One region of the Arthrobacter sp. HS15c genome, then DNA from elsewhere that is predicted to be linked to it. Evidence: riboswitches for the same ligand, from Rfam matches in the RefSeq annotation. Region 1 holds a riboswitch; the other holds the start of a gene.

The links. A riboswitch is a leader RNA that binds a small molecule or an ion and turns the genes downstream of it on or off. The one in region 1 is predicted to bind cyclic di-AMP.
Region 2: linked by a shared signal. The riboswitch ahead of ABV518_RS18220 (C40 family peptidase) and the one ahead of ABV518_RS12225 (hypothetical protein) in region 1 are both predicted to bind cyclic di-AMP.

The regions. Positions count from the first base shown of each region.
Region 1 covers NZ_JBFOHM010000006.1:279,987-287,796, reverse strand. Annotated here, with positions in the region: gene ABV518_RS12240 (winged helix-turn-helix domain-containing protein) at 1-510, opposite strand, end outside; gene ABV518_RS12235 (response regulator transcription factor) at 1,172-1,912, shown strand; gene ABV518_RS12230 (sensor histidine kinase) at 1,916-3,421, shown strand; cyclic di-AMP (ydaO/yuaA leader) riboswitch at 3,545-3,703, shown strand; gene ABV518_RS12225 (hypothetical protein) at 3,709-4,449, shown strand; gene ABV518_RS12220 (glycosyltransferase) at 4,596-5,507, shown strand; gene ABV518_RS12215 (YdeI/OmpD-associated family protein) at 5,458-5,901, shown strand; gene ABV518_RS12210 (HAD-IA family hydrolase) at 5,882-6,562, opposite strand; gene ABV518_RS12205 (VOC family protein) at 6,606-6,980, opposite strand; gene upp (uracil phosphoribosyltransferase) at 7,112-7,747, opposite strand; gene ABV518_RS12195 (phosphatase PAP2 family protein) at 7,791-7,810, opposite strand, start outside.
Region 2 covers NZ_JBFOHM010000011.1:56,890-64,699, forward strand. Annotated here, with positions in the region: gene ABV518_RS18215 (M23 family metallopeptidase) at 10-828, shown strand; cyclic di-AMP (ydaO/yuaA leader) riboswitch at 977-1,139, shown strand; gene ABV518_RS18220 (C40 family peptidase) at 1,210-1,869, shown strand; gene ABV518_RS18225 (NlpC/P60 family protein) at 2,003-2,749, shown strand; gene ABV518_RS18230 (HNH endonuclease) at 2,988-3,488, shown strand; gene ABV518_RS18235 (molybdenum cofactor guanylyltransferase) at 3,522-4,130, shown strand; gene ABV518_RS18240 (DUF6457 domain-containing protein) at 4,177-4,470, shown strand; gene ABV518_RS18245 (molybdopterin molybdotransferase MoeA) at 4,467-5,858, shown strand; gene fdhD (formate dehydrogenase accessory sulfurtransferase FdhD) at 5,983-6,873, shown strand; gene ABV518_RS18255 (alpha-mannosidase) at 6,988-7,810, shown strand, end outside.

The DNA of each region.
Region 1 (7,810 bases):
TTCGGTGCGCTGGCGTGCGTTCACCGTGGGGTCGCCGAAGGTGGAACGGACGACGTCGAGCGCGGAACCGGGGGTGCTGGCCGGTGCGACGGCCACGGCCGCGTAGCTTTCGGCGCCGGTCACCAGGGACTGCGCGTAGGCTCGGATTTCCTGGGCGAGCTTGGCGATGGAGGTCCCGGCCGCAGCTGCGGTTTCCTCGTCGATGCCCATATAGAGGACGAAGCCGCGGGCAACGTTGTCATTGGCCACCGGGCGGACAGTGTTCGGGCCCGCCACCACCGGGGTGGGAGCGGTGACGGGCGCCGCGTCGGCGGGCTGAACAGCGCGGAGCTGGCCGTAGGAGTTGGGGTTGTAGCCCTGCGGGGCGTAGCCGGGGGCGGGGAAGCTGGTGCCGGGTGCGGCAGGAGCGAACGCCGGGCGGGCGCCGAAACCCTGGCGGAGGCCGGAGGGCTGGGCGGCCTTGCTGGCGTTTCGGACAGAGATGTGGACGTATCCGGATGCAACTGACATGGATTGCTTACCTCAATGTGAATGGCCGTCATCGCGGCTCGAATGCTTGGTTTCCCCGCAATGAGATCTGGGGAGGGGCGCCCGACGCTGGGCTGGGGGGCGAATGCCTAGGAACTTCGTGGGGTAATGAAGGTCAGGCGTGCATTCGACAACAGCGCATGTCGGCAGCAGCGGGTGTGCTGGGCCAATATTCTGCGGCTGCAGGTGCTGTTGAGTTCTTGTTCACAATTGAAGTGTGCAACGTAACAATGACAACTTGCAAGTAACAATGGGCGCAACGTTCCGCATAGTGAGACGAATTCCGAGAATGTGGCTCAGATCACGATTCTGGGAGACCAATAAAATAACAGGTGTTTTCTAGAACGATTGGTTGGAAAACCACTTTTCCCGAATAATATTCGCCAATGATCCCGAATATGCCATCGAGATTCACCAGCCGTGGAATTGCTGAAACACGCCCCCTGGTTTAGTGCCATGTCCAGCTCCTCCGCCATCCGGACAAAAAATTTTCCCGCCGATCTGTCGCCGGAAGGGCCGCGACCCTTAACTGGCGTCCAGGCAGAACGCCGCTGCGGACTTTCCAGCTCGCTAGGCTGGGATTCACAGCCCGCGCACAGGAAGCCCATAGCGCGGGCTAACCGACAGATCGGAGAGTTGTCCCATGGCCACTTCGCACTCCATGACCAACAACCTTCCCCAGCTCACCCACCCGGACGGTTCCCCCATCCGCGCCCTGGTGGTCGACGACGAGCCCAGCCTTTCCGAACTGATGAGCATGGGTCTGCGCATGGCCGGCTGGTCGGTAGCCGTTGCCGCGGACGGCCCCGAGGCGGTAAAGCTTGCCAAGGAGTTCCGCCCGGACGTCCTGGTCCTTGACGTGATGCTTCCCGGGTTCGACGGCGTTGAGCTGCTGACCAGGATCCGCGCCTTCGCGCCGGAGGTACCTGCGCTCTTCCTGACCGCCAAGGACGCTGTCCAGGACCGTATTGTGGGCCTGGCCGCCGGCGGCGACGACTACGTGACCAAACCGTTCAGCATGGAGGAGGTCCTGCTCCGGCTGCACCGGCTGGTGCAGCGCTCCGGAGTGGCTGCCATGGACACCGCAGAACTGGTGGTGGGCGACCTCGTCCTCAACATCGATACCCGCGAAGTGACCAGGGCAGGCGACCAGCTCCAGCTGACCGCCACCCAGTTCGAGCTGCTCCGGTACCTCATGGAGAACCCCAAGCGGGTCATCAGCAAGGCGCAGATCCTGGACCGGGTCTGGGACTACGACTTCGGCGGGCAGGCCAACATCGTGGAGCTGTACATCTCCTACCTCCGCAAGAAGGTGGATGCCGTGCATCCGCCCATGATCCACACCGTGCGCGGCGCCGGATACGTCATCAAGCCGGTGGAATAGGCCGTGTCCTCACTTTCCGGTGTTGCGCGCACGCACGGCCGGAGCTGGCTCAAGCCGTCCACGTGGCACCTGCGCACCCGCCTCGTCCTCGTGGCCATGGCCCTGCTGGTGGCCATCTGCGGAGCGGTGGGCCTGTTCAGCTACGCGTCCATGGATTCGTTCCTGACCCGCCAGCTCGACGAACAGCTCAGCCAGGCCGCATCCCGCTCCAACGACCCCGGCCGCCCGCCGCTGGGTGGCTTCAACGGCCGGCCTGACCCGCTCGATTCCCGCGGCCAGAGCGTGGGCACCCTCAACGCCCGGATCCTGGACAGCCAGGTCAACAGCGCCGGGTTCCTGGCCTCCGACACCACCCGCTCCCCCCTGTCGGCCCAGGACAAAGAGATCCTTCTTGCCCTCCAGAAAGACTCCAGCCCCGTAGACAGGACCCTCTCCAACGGCGATTACCGGCTGGTGGCGGTGCAAACCAACTACGGCGATGTCCTGGTGACCGGGCTCCCGCTCGCCGGGAAGGAAAGCACGCTCACCTCGCTGGTGTGGACGTTTGTGTTTGTTTCCCTCGGCGGGCTGGTGCTGATCGGCCTGGCCGGGACCATCCTGATCCGGCGCACCATGCAGCCGCTGGAGCAGCTGTCCGAAGTCGCTACCCGCGTTTCGCGGCTCCCGCTGGACGCCGGCGAGGTGGCACTCGCGGTGCGCGTCCCGCCGTCGAACTCCAACCCCGGAACCGAGGTGGGCAGCGTAGGGCACGCGCTGAACCTCATGCTGGACAACGTGGCCAGTGCGCTGCAGGCGAGGCAGCGGAGCGAGACCAAGGTACGGCAATTCGTTGCCGATGCATCACACGAGCTGCGTACCCCGCTGACGGCGATCCGCGGCTACACCGAGCTGATGCGGATGACCGAGAATTTCACCCCGGATGGGCGGAAGTCGCTGGCCCGGGTTCAAAGCCAGTCCGAGCGCATGACCACCCTGGTGGAGGACCTGCTCCTGCTTGCCCGGCTGGATGAGGGCCAGCCGCTGAAACTCAGCGAAGTGGACCTCACGCAACTGGTGGTCGAGACGGTCAGCGACGAGAAAGTCATCGCACCGGGCCACAACTGGCACCTGGAACTTCCGGACGAGCCACTGGCGGTCAACGGCGACGCCTCGCAGCTGCGCCAGGTGCTGGTCAACCTGCTCTCCAACGCCCGCAAGCACACGGCTCCCGGCACTACGGTGACCACGGCCGTGATGAGGTCCGCTGACGGCAGTGCCGTGGTGACGGTGACGGACGACGGCGGGGGGATCCCGGCCGAATTCGTGGACCACGTTTTCGCCCGGTTTGCCCGCGCAGACGCGGCGCGCACGGGCGCGGCACCGTCTGCCGGAGCCGCGGCGTCGGAAGGCACCAGCGGCCTGGGCCTGTCCATTGTCCAGTCCATCGTGGAGGCCCACGGCGGGAGCGTGGAGGTGACGTCCCGGCCGGGCCGGACCGAGTTCGCCCTGCGCCTGCCAGTGGTTTCGTGATCAATGCAAGGCAACGCACCGGCGTCGTGATCTCTGTTACCAAAATGTGACTTAATCGCCAGGCTCCTGTACCGTCGATTAGGTGCGGTTCCCTATTGGGCCGCATGTCCGGAGGACGCCAAGCTCTGCCGCTTCCCGGATTCCGCTTGACCAGGCAGAGGCGGGGGACCCAGAGTCCCGGGCATTTGATGCCCTTGGGGTGAAGCCAGCACGTGATGTTTCCGTGTGGCCGGATGCCCTCATCCGAACCCGACAGCTAACTCCGCAGGTGTGAGAGGCGATTCATCATGTCTGAATTTAAGGTAGAAGCACGCCCGCAGAGCGGGTCAACACATTCCCACGGCCGCCGCAGGCTCGCTGAAGCGGAAGCACCGGCACCCGCAAAGGCCACGTCCCGGCTGGCTAAAATCCCGTCTTTGGGTCGCCGTGCAGCCGTGTTCACCGCTGCGTGTGCCCTGCTCATCGGCGTGGGTGCCGCTGGCCAGGCCTCTGAGTCCAGCCTTCCGGTAGCCGCCAGCGAAACCCAGCCGTCGCCCGAAGCATCCGCTGCCGCCGACATCCAGTCCAATTTGAGCTTCGAGAAGGCCGAAATCCAGGCGCAGCCCGCCCCGGCACCCGCACCGGCTGAGATCAGCGTTGCACCGCAGGCCGCCGAGCCGGCACCGGCACCTGCCCCCGCTCCTGCACCGGAACCGGCGCCTGCCCCCGTGGTGGCCGTCAACGATCCGGCCGGAGCCCAGGCCTACGCTGCCGGCCAGCTCGCCAGCTATGGCTGGTCCGCTGACCAGATGCAGTGCCTGCAGACGCTGTGGACCAAGGAATCCGACTGGACCACCACGGCCACCAATGCGAGCAGCGGCGCCTACGGCATCGTCCAGTCGCTGCCCGCCGAGAAGATGGCTAGCGCCGGTGCGGACTACCTCACCAACTACCGCACTCAGATCAACTGGGGCCTGAACTACATCCAGGAGCGCTACCAGTCGCCGTGCGGTGCCCTGAACTTCCACTTGTCGCACAACTGGTACTAAGCCGGCGTCTCCGGCTTCCGACCAACGCAGGCAGCAGGCCCTGAATCCCCCGGTTCAGGGCCTGCTGCTTTTGGCGTCGCCGCCTCCACAGCAGCTTCACAGCCATGGCCTAAAGCGCTCACAACACCGGACGCCATCCTTGATGCATGACACCTACAGGCCAGGCGCAACGCGCACCGCAGCGGACCGCCCCCTTGCCCGCGACGCCGGCAGCCGAGTCCCGCTGCCACCCTGTTGATGTCCTGCCCGGAGTACCTGTCCTTGAGGTGGCTGTCCCTGTCTATAACGCGGAACAGAGCCTCGAGGCCGCGATCCGCCGCCTCCACCGGCACCTCAGCAGCGCCTTCCCGCAGTCGTTCCGGATCACGGTCGCTGACAACGCCAGCACGGACGGGACGTTGAGGATTGCCGAGCGGATAGCCCGGGAGCTGCGCGACCTGACCGTTATCCGGCTGAGCGAGGCAGGGCGGGGAAATGCCCTGCGCACTGTCTGGCTCGCGTCGCCGTCGCCGGTCCTGGCGTATCTTGACCTGGACCTTGAGCCGTCGGCGCTGGACCCGCTGCTGGCTCCGCTGTTGGCGGGGCAGGCAGATGTGGCGACCGGCGCCCGCAGGGGCAATCCGGCGTCGGGCCCACTGCGGCGCGGGTTCCTCCCCCGGTGCCTCAGCCTGGTGCTCCGGTCGGTGTCCGGCGCACGGTTCAGTGATCCGCAATGCGGCGCAAAGGCCATCCGGTCCGAAGCCGCCCGGCGCCTCCTCCCCCACACCGCCAACAACTCCTGGTTCTTCGACACCGAACTGCTGGTCCTGGCCAACACCTGCGGCCTGCGCGTACTCGAGGTGGCCGTGGAATGGACCGACGCGTCGGATTCCAACGTCGATTACAGCCGGACTGCCCTTGCTTATCTCCGCGACGCAGGGAGGCTCCGGCGCGACCTGCGGTCCGGCCGGATCCCGGTGCCCGCGGTCCGGGCTTCCCTGTCCTGCGGCTCCGGGCCATACTTGGGCCATGAAATTCACCACCACCATCCTGGGCAGCGGCAACAAGGCAGGCATTGAGGTTCCGGAGGAGGTTGTCGCCGCCCTCGGCGCGGGCAAGCGTCCGCCCGTTGTAGTGACCATCCACGGCAAGAGCTATCGGAGCAGCATCGCGGTGATGGGCGGGCAGAACATGGTCGGTGTGAGCACCACCAACCGGGAATTCACGGGCGTCGCGGCCGGCGACACCGTCGAGGTGGACGTGGAACTGGATACCCAGCCGCGCGTCATCGAGGTTCCGGGCGACCTGGCAGCAGCGCTGGCTGCGGAACCTGACGCCCAGGCGTTCTATGCCACGCTGAACTACAGCTCGCAGCGCCGCTACGTGGAGCCGCTCGGGGATGCCAAAACGGCGGAAACCCGGGCCAGGCGGATCGCGAAGGTGGTCACCGACCTCAAAGCCGGAAAGAAATGACCTGCCTGCCCGCCGCGTCCGTTTCCACTGCGGCAGTGACCGCGCTGTAGTCGCGTATATGGAGAACGCCGTCCGGCAGCGGGCCCGTGTTGGGGCCGACGGCCACGGTCCGGATGCCCGCGGCCACCCCGGCTGCGATTCCGGCCGGCGCATCCTCGAACACAACGGCGTCCGCCGGCTCCACGCCTAGCAGGCCTGCCGCCGTCAGGTACCCTTCCGGGTGCGGCTTGCCCCGCGTCACCATTTCCGCCGTCACGGCAGCGGCCGGCATGCTGAGCCCCGCAGCGTCCATGCGGATATCAGCCAGGATCCGGTCCGCAGAGGTCACCAGCGCCACTGCCTCGGCGGGCAGGCTCCGGAGCAGTGCGGCGGCGCCTGGCACCGCAACGATGCCGGCCGTCCGCACCCGCTCCATGGCGCCGAGTTCCTTCGTGAGTGCCACGACGTCGGCCCCGGCCGGAGCGAACCGGCGCACGGTATCGGCCGCCTGGATGCCGTGGGACGTGCGGAGGATTTCAGCAATGTCCAGCCCGTAGCGGCCGGCGAATTCGCCCCAGACCTGCTCCACCACCGCCGTCGAATCCACGAGGGTGCCGTCCATGTCAAAAAGGACGGCGCGGCAGGTGAGCGTGCGGGAAGCAGCAGGCGCGGGGAGGTTCATGCTCCCCATTTTGCCCCAGGTTTTGACCTAGGCGTCTTTTGACCTAGGCGTCGCGTCCCGGGATGTACTGCACGGCCCATTTGTTCCCGTCGGGGTCGGCAAAGTAGACGAAGTGCCCCCAGTCCTGAATGTCGATATCGCTCACATCAACGCCGTTGCCCTTGAGGTGGTCGTGGGCGGCTTGGATGTCGCTGACCACCATCTGCAGGCTCGGGGCCGTGCCTGGAGGGGCGTCATTGAGGCCTTCGCCGATGCAAATGGAGCAGGCCGAGCCTGGCGGCGTCAGCTGGACGAAGCGGATGCCGTCCATGGGCCGCTCGTCGAAATCCGGGTTGAACCCCACCTTGTTGACATAAAAGTCCTTGGCGCGGTCGACGTCGGATACAGGCACAAAAACGAGTTCAAGTTTCCAGTCCATCCGCACAGGCTAACCGGGCGGCGGTGAATCCGGAACCCCCGGAAATTCGCGGGCGGCCCGGGCGCAGTCCTGCAGACGGCCGGGGGCTCAGCCGTGCTGCGTTCCTCGGCCGGTCCCAGGCTCAGCCCGGCCTAGCCTGCGATCCCGTACAGGCGGTCGCCGGCGTCACCCAGGCCGGGGACGATATAGGACTTCTCGTTGAGCTTCTCGTCGATTGACGCCAGGACGATCGTCACGTTGGCGTCGGCGAGTTCCTCTTCCAGCTTGGCCAGCCCTTCCGGGGCGGCAAGGAGGCAGATGCAGGTGACGTCGGATGCGCCGCGTTTGAACAGGAACTTGATGGCCTCCCGCAGTGTGCCGCCGGTGGCCAGCATGGGGTCCAGCACAAAAATCTGCCGGTCCGTGAGGTCGTCGGGGAGCCTCTCGGCGTAGGTGATGATGTCCAGGGTTTCCTCGTCCCGGGCCATGCCCAGGAAGCCAACCTCTGCGGTGGGGACCAGTTTGGTCATGCCTTCGAGCATTCCCAGGCCGGCGCGGAGGATGGGGACCACCAGCGGTGTGGGCTTGGTGAAGGCCGTGCCCACCGTGCTGCTCACCGGTGTCTCGATGGTGACAGGCTGGGTGCGGACGTCGCGCGTGGCCTCGTAGGCAAGGAGAGTCACCAGCTCTTCCGTCAGCTGACGGAAGACCGGGGACGGGGTGTTTTTGTCCCGCAGGACGGTGAGCTTATGGGCGACCAGCGGGTGGTCCACAACGAGAGTGCGCATGGGTCAAAACTACCATCCGGGCAGTGAGGCCCAGGGCCTGGATTCAGCCCGTCTGGTCGTCCC
Region 2 (7,810 bases), on a different contig from region 1:
TTCTTGACCATGCAGAATTCCAGGGGCCGCCGCCGTGCGGCAGGCCCCGCAGCAGCGCCCCGCGTTGCCGCAGCAGTGGCCGCGGACAGGCCCCGGGATCCACAGCGCGATGCGCGCCGCCGCCGGGGCCCTTTCCGGCAGATCACCGATTTCGCAGCCGCCAGCGGCGTAGGCCAAAAGGCCGGCATCGCCCTAGCGGCCACCGGCCTGGTCCTCACCGTCACGGTGCCGGCCACCAGCCCCGTGCTGGCCACGCCCGACGCCGGCCAGCAGGCTTCGGCTGTTTCCGCAGCTCCACAGCCTGAAATCTCTGCCGAGGCAGCCGCAAGAATCGACTTCAGCCGCTCCTCCGTAGTCACCCAGGGTGATCCCGACGGCAAGCTCAAGCAGCTCCTGAGCGCCCAGTCGGCGGGCTCGATCACCAGGGCCGCATCCGCAGGCAGCCTGGGCGCCCCGCTGGCAAGCCTGGTCACGGCCTCCCCGTTCGGCTACCGTGTCAGCCCCATCACTGGCGGTACGGGCGACTTCCACCGCGGCCAGGACTACGTGGCCCAGTGCGGCACCTCGGTCCTGGCGGCGGCCAGCGGCACCGTGACCTTCGCCGGATGGCACCAGTACGGCGGCGGCAACCGCGTGGTGGTGGATCACGGTAACGGCCTGGAAACCACGTACAACCACCTCTCGTCGTTCAACGTCAAGGTAGGCCAGACAGTCAGCCGCGGCGACGTCGTGGCCCTCAGCGGCACCACGGGCGCCTCCACCGGCTGCCACCTCCACTTCGAGGTCCAGGTCAACGGTGAAGTCGTTGACCCCACCGGCTGGCTCTAGCCAAAATGATGGCAAACTCTCACATTCGCATGACATGCCGTGACCTGAATGTGACATTCGCTCCGAACTCCTGTACCGTCTAACTTGCGTCAACTTTTCCGAAGTTGACGTTCTTGAGTGGATTGCCTAGCTCTGCCACCGCTCAAGGTCCGTTCGCATGACATCGTCTGGCAGGGGCGGGGGAACCAATTTTGGTCTTCGAAGTCTGAAGGCCTTGGGGTTAAGTCGCAAAGCTTCTTAGGAAGCGGCGTGGCCGGGTGAACTCCCATCCGAATCCGACAGCTCACCTCGTAGGCATTGGGAGAGGCTACCTTCGTGTCTTCACGCCATAATTCTGCGCGTCACCGCGCGCAAACGGTTCGCACCAACCCTTTGGACTCCGTGTCCAAGGCTGTCAGTGCGAATGCCGGGACCGTAGGTCGCCAGGCTGCTGTCATCGCAGCTGCATCAGGTCTGATCCTGAGCATGGGGCTTCCGGCCAACGCAGCGGACACCACCGCTGGCGTATCAGCATCCACCGAGTCCGGCTCGCAGACTGCCCTTGCCGTCACCGCTGCCCCCACGGCCACCGTCTCCTTCGAACGCCCCGTGGTCAAGACCACCCCGGCCCCGAAGGTCGAGACGGTCCGTGCGCAGTCCACTGACACGGAACGCAATTCCGAGGCAACGGCCACCACAGCCAGCAAGCTGAAGGACGCGGCATCCTCCGCGGCCGCATCCGGTCTGGCAGCAATCGCCTACACCGGCATCGGCCACCCCTACGTCTGGGGCGGCACCTCTCCCAGCGGCTGGGACTGCTCCGGCTTCACCCAGTGGGTCTACGCCCAGGCCGGTATCAGCATTCCGCGTGTGAACGCGTGGACGGCCATGACGCCAACCTCAACACCGTCTCCCGGTGACCTTGTTATGCAGAATGGCGGCGCGCACGTAGGCATCTACGTCGGCAACGGCATGATGATCAGCGCCCTGAACCCGTCACAGGGAACGCTGCTGCACTCCGTGGCCTCCACCGGCGGCGGATCCTTCTACACCATGAAGTAGAAGAACCGCCCCCCGCTAGAACACTTTTCGCTAAATCCCCGTTCGGGGTGTGCCGGCGTACCCCCAAGATGCCGGCGCACCCAAAGCCCTTGGCCTGCCTGTGCGGTCCTAAGGAAAACGAAAGAGAGAAATAATGACTACACGTGCAACTGTTGCACGGCACCGCGCGGAGGTCACCAAGACCAACTCGCTGGCTGTCATTGCCAAGGCCGTCGGCGACAACGCCGGTGGCATGGGTCGCCAGGCCGCGGTTATCGCTGCTGCCTCCGGCCTGGTCCTGACCAGTGGTATCGCGGCCAACGCTGCAGACACCAACGTCCAGCGTGAATCCGCTTCCGCGTCCAACCTTGAGGTTGAGGTTTCCGCTCCGGCCATCATCTCGGCTGCTTCCACCATTGCCATCTCCTACGAGAAGCCCGCCGTGACCACCACGCCGGCTCCCGTCGTTGAAGCACCCGAGCCCGTAGCTGAGGCCCCGGCTCCCGCTGCCCAGGCCGTTGCCACTGTCAAGGTAGCCGCAGCCGCAGCCCCCAAGGCACCGGTCGCCGCCAGCAGCAAGGGCCAGGCCATCCTGTCCGCAGCCTACGCCCAGCTGGGCGTCAACCAGGACTGCACCATGCTGGTCACCAACGCACTGGCCGCCGTGGGCATCAACTTCCACGACTGGCCCGCCGGCTACCTGTCCCTGGGACAGACCGTGAGCGCCGCCGAGGCCCAGCCCGGCGACCTGATCTACTACGCCGACGGCGGCGCGGGCGTTGCGCACGTAGCTGTCTACGCCGGCAACGGCCAGGCGGTGCACGGCGGCTACAACGGCAACCAGACCGTTGTTTTCAGCGCCAACGTCGGCTCCGGCCCGGTTTTCATCCGCGTCCGCTAATCTCCACGGCAACGCTTCGCAAGGACCCCCGCCCTACGGCGGGGGTCCTCTGCTTTAACGGCCCCCTCAGGGTCACGGGCCCGGCAGCCGACCGTCGACACGGGCACACCCCAAAACTGCGGATTAGTTGATCCCGGCTTTCTTTGTTTACTCTTGTGGTGTCGATCCATAGCCCGGACATGCCGAGGGCAGCCGGCCCTCGCGCCCCTGACGGGTGCGGCCGTGAAGAGGTACGTGCATGCGCACTCTCGTTCTGAATGCTGGATATGAACCGCTGGCGGTAATCACCTTCCGCCGGGCGCTGGTCCTTGTGCTCACAGGGAAGGCAAGCGTTGTAGCGGAAGGCGAGGACCCTGTAGTGGGGCCACAGGAGATTCTGGGCCGCCCGTCCGTGATCCTCCTGAACCGCTACATCCGCCCCCGATACAACCAGTCCACTGCCGTGAGCCGCCGGGGAGTGCTGCGCCGGGACGGGCACAGATGTGCATACTGTGGCAAAGCGGCGCACACCATCGATCATGTCCAGCCCAAGTCCCGCGGTGGCGCCGATTCCTGGGAAAACCTGGTGGCCGCATGCCTGCGCTGCAACAACGTGAAAGGTGACCACACGCCGGGGGAGATGGGCTGGAAGCTCCGTTTCATTCCGGAACCACCGCACGGCACCATCTGGCAGATCAAGGAACTGGAAAAGCCCACGCCGGCGTGGGACCCCTTCCTCCTGCCCGAAAAAGCTGCCTGAACCAATTCCTCCCGGCCCCGCTAGGCTGGGATCGTGCTTTTTGATGCCTTCGAATTCGACGCCGTCGTCCTGGCGGGCGGCCGCTCGTCGCGGCTGGGCGGCGTGCCCAAGCAGGCGCTGACGTACGACGGCGCCACCCTCCTGCAGCGCTCCCTGGCCGCGGCGGCAGGCGCGCGGTCGGTAGTGGTGGTAGGCCCGGACCCGGGCCCATTGCCCGGGGGGGTGGTCACCTGCCGGGAGGAACCGCCGTTTGCCGGGCCGGCGTCGGCAATTGCCGCGGGCTTGGCCGCGCTCGGTGGAACGGCCGGGCCGCGTCCGCCCTTCACCCTTCTGCTGGCCTGCGATATGCCAAACGTGGGCGTTGCGGTTGAAGCCCTTCGTTTGGCCCTTCGGCCCGGCGACGGCGCCATGGCCGTCTCGCCGGACGGACACCGCCAGCCCCTCGCAGGTTTTTACAGCACCGCGGCACTGCAGCGTTCCGTGCAGGACCTCGTCTCCCGCGGTGCCTTAATGAACGGCTCTGTGTCCGCTCTCCTTGCTAGGCTGGACGTGCAGCTTGTCACCGTCCCGGCGGGCTCCACGGATGACGTGGATACCTGGGATGATGCCGCCGCGCTTGGAGTGGCCGGCCGGGAACCATGACCAGGTTCCGGACCTGCGTGGCCGCAGTTGAATTGGGAGGCAATCAGTGAAGAGCCAGGATGAGACGCTGGAAGAATGGTGCAGGGCGCTCCTTCAGGCCTACGAGCTCGAAGACGTCCAGATAGACGTTAACGCCATCCTTTCGCTTGCCGGAGTGGCTGCGCATTCCGTGGTGCGGCCGGCCGCGCCGCTGACCACCTTTATTGCGGGCTTTGCCGCAGGACTTGCCACCGGCTCGGGCCAGGCAACGGACGCGGCCTCCATGTCGGTGGCCATGGACGTGGCCCGCACCCTGGCCGCGGGCTACGATTCTGCCTCCGCCGGGACCCCCGGCGAATGACGGCTGGCCCCGGCGACAACGACGAAGCACCCAAGCAGGACGCACAGGACGAACCCGCCAGGCACCTCGCCCATACCTGGGAGGAAGCCCGCCAGGCTGCCTTCGGCTGTGCCGCGCCGATACCGGCCGGGCGGGTCCCGTTGCAGCAGGCCCTTGGCCGGACCCTTGCCGGGGACATCACCGCGCTCCAGGACATGCCGCACTACGCCTCGTCCGCCATGGATGGCTGGGCGGTTAACGGCACCGGCCCCTGGATCCTGGCCGAGGCCGGCCAGCGGCTGGCGCCGCACGAGGCCAGCCCCATCGTCACCGGCGGCCTGATACCGGCCGGCGCCAAAGCCGTACTCCGCAGCGAGAGCGCGGTCCTGGGCAAAGACGACGACGGGCTGCCCGTCCTGATGGTCGGCGGCGGCGCACGTCCCGGCGAACCGAAGAACGGCCAGCACGTCAGGAAAGCCGGCGAGGAAGCATCCATGGGTGACGTGCTGGTCAAGGCAGGAGCCACCCTCAACCCGGCCCACCTGGCAGTGGCGGCCCTGGCCGGCCACGACGACCTGCTGGTGCAGGGCAAACCGGTGGTCAAACTGCTGCTGACCGGATCCGAGGTGGTGACCCACGGGATGCCGGCGCCCGGGCAGGTCCGTGACACGTTCGGCCCCCAGCTGGCCGCCGTCGTCGACATGCTGGGCGGCATCCCCGCCGGGCAGGAAAAGATCGGCGACTCCTACGGGGAATGGCTCGCAGCCCTGGAGGACGTGGCCGAGCCCGGCGGTGAGGTTGCCGCCTTCCCGCCTGCCGACGTCGTCATCACCACCGGCGGCACCGGCCGCTCGGCAACCGACCACCTTCGCCGGGCCGTCGCCGAACTGGGCGGCCGGCTGGTCATTGACGGCATCGCCATGCGTCCAGGCCACCCGGCCGTCCTCGCGGAACTGCCGGACGGCAGGTTTGTCCTCGGGCTACCCGGCAACCCGCTGGCCGCCATGATGGCGCTGTCTACCGTGGGTGCTCCGTTGCTCGCGGCCCTCGGGCACGGGTCCATGCCGGCTGTCCAGGAAGTGCCCTCCGGAACCACCGTCGAGCCGGATCCCGGACGGACCCGGCTGATGCCGTTCCGGCTGCTCTACGGCATGGCATCGCCGGCCCAGCACACCGGCCCCGGCATGATGCGGGGGCTGGCATCGGCCGACGGCGTGATGGTAGTGCCTCCGCACGGAGTGCAGCTCGGTGAAACAGTCCCGGCGTTCGCCCTGCCCTGGGGTCCGCCGCTCGACACCCCCGCACCACCCGGAGCCAAGGCCAAGACCCCTGCACGGGCTGCCCGTAAGGCAGGCTCCAAGCCGGCGGCACCGGCAGGCCCTGTGGACTGGAGTGCACTCCTGGGCTGACCGTGGCGTGGCTGGCTTAGTGCCGTTGCCCTTGCAATGATGGAGTCATGAACAGGCACCCTGCCCATTGCCGGCAAGTACGGGACACACTGCAGGGCTTCCGCTCCCGGTCCAAGGAACAGCCATGGGCCGCGTAACGCAGCGCCGCAAGGTCCACCGCTACGTGCTGGACGGGTCGCCCCAGGCCCTCGAGTTCCCCGTGCGGCATCGGGAGGACACCCTGGCCGTGGAGGAACCCCTGGAAATCCGGCTGGGCTCCCTCTCCTTTTCGGTCACGATGCGCACTCCCGGCGACGACTTCGACCTCGTGGCCGGATTCCTCGTGTCCGAAGGGATCATCTGGACCCCCGAGCAGCTGGTGTCGCTGCGGTTCTGTGCCGGGGAGGACGAAAACGGCGTGCAGACGTTCAACGTCGTGGAGGCCCAGCTGCGCCCCGACGTCGAGGTCCCTACGATCGGCCGGAATGTCTATACCTCCAGCTCGTGCGGAATCTGCGGCACGGATTCGATCGAGGCCGTCCGGAAGTCGTCGCACTACAGCCCCGCAGCTGACCCAGTCTCGGTGCCGGCAGCCATTCTTGCTTCGCTGCCTGACCGCCTTCGCGAGGCCCAGGCGGTCTTTGACGTCACCGGGGGAGTGCACGCTGCCGGACTGTTCAGGATAGGGGACGACGGCGGGGTGGAGCTTTTGTGCCTCCGCGAGGATGTGGGCCGGCACAACGCCGTGGACAAGGTGGTGGGTTGGGCCCTGCGGGAGCGGATGCTTCCGCTGTCCGGCCTGGTGCTCCAGGTCTCCGGACGGGCGTCCTTCGAGTTGGTGCAGAAGGCGGCGCTGGCCGGCATCCCCGTGCTGGCCGCCGTCAGTGCGCCCTCCAGTCTGGCCGTGGAGCTCGCGGAGGCGAGCGGACTGACCCTGGCCGGGTTCAGCCGGGGGACAAGCCTGAACGTTTATGCCGGGCAGCACAGGATTACTGTGCCAGCTCCGGCTGAGAATCCGGTGCGGGTCCGGGGATAAAAAACTGGTATGGAACCGGGCCCGCGGAGGCTTGGTTATTACGCTACTAAGCAGTAGATTTTATCCATCGAATGGACACTTTGATCCAGTTTCAAGCGTTAAAGAGGGCTTACATTGCATGACGACCGACGGATCACGGAAGTCCGCCTGGACCGTTTCGTACGCGAACGGATCATCCCCGCTGTCTACACACGCAGCGTTCCACTGACCCTGAGCAGCTGGGATGTGCTGGACGAACCGGTGACCGTGATGGAGGCGCTTCGGCACGACTTTGTGCCCCAGGAGCCGGGTGCCGCCTGGGGCAAGCCCTGGGGAACCAAATGGCTGAGGCTGCAGGGTGACGTCCCGGAATCCTGGGGCACCGACCCCGACACCACGGTGGAAATCGTGGTGGACCTTGGCTTCACCAACGAGACCCCGGGCTTCCAGTGCGAGGGGATCGCGTGGCGCCCTGACGGCACCATCATCAAGGCCATCTCGCCGCGGAACCAGTACATCCCGCTGAAGCTGCTGGGCAGCGGCATGGCCGTGGACTTCTACGTCGAGGCAGCAGCCAACCCTGACGTCGCGCAGGGCTGGACCTTCGCTGCCACCCCGTATGGTGACAAGGCCACGGCCGGCACGGCACCGCAGTACCGGCTGGGCAGCATCGCCATCGCGGAACTCAACCAGACCGTATGGGAGCTCCAGCAGGATATCTGGACCCTTGCCGGGCTGATGCATGAGCTCCCCATGGAGCAGCCCCGGCGCCACGAAATCCTCCGCGCGCTTGAGCGGATGATGGACGCCATGGACCCGGACAACATCGCCGGCACCGCCGCCGCCGGGCGCCAGGTGCTGGCGGAGGTACTGTCCAGGCCGGCCTACGCCTCCGCGCACCACCTTATGGCCACCGGCCACGCCCACATCGACTCCGCCTGGCTCTGGCCGGTGCGCG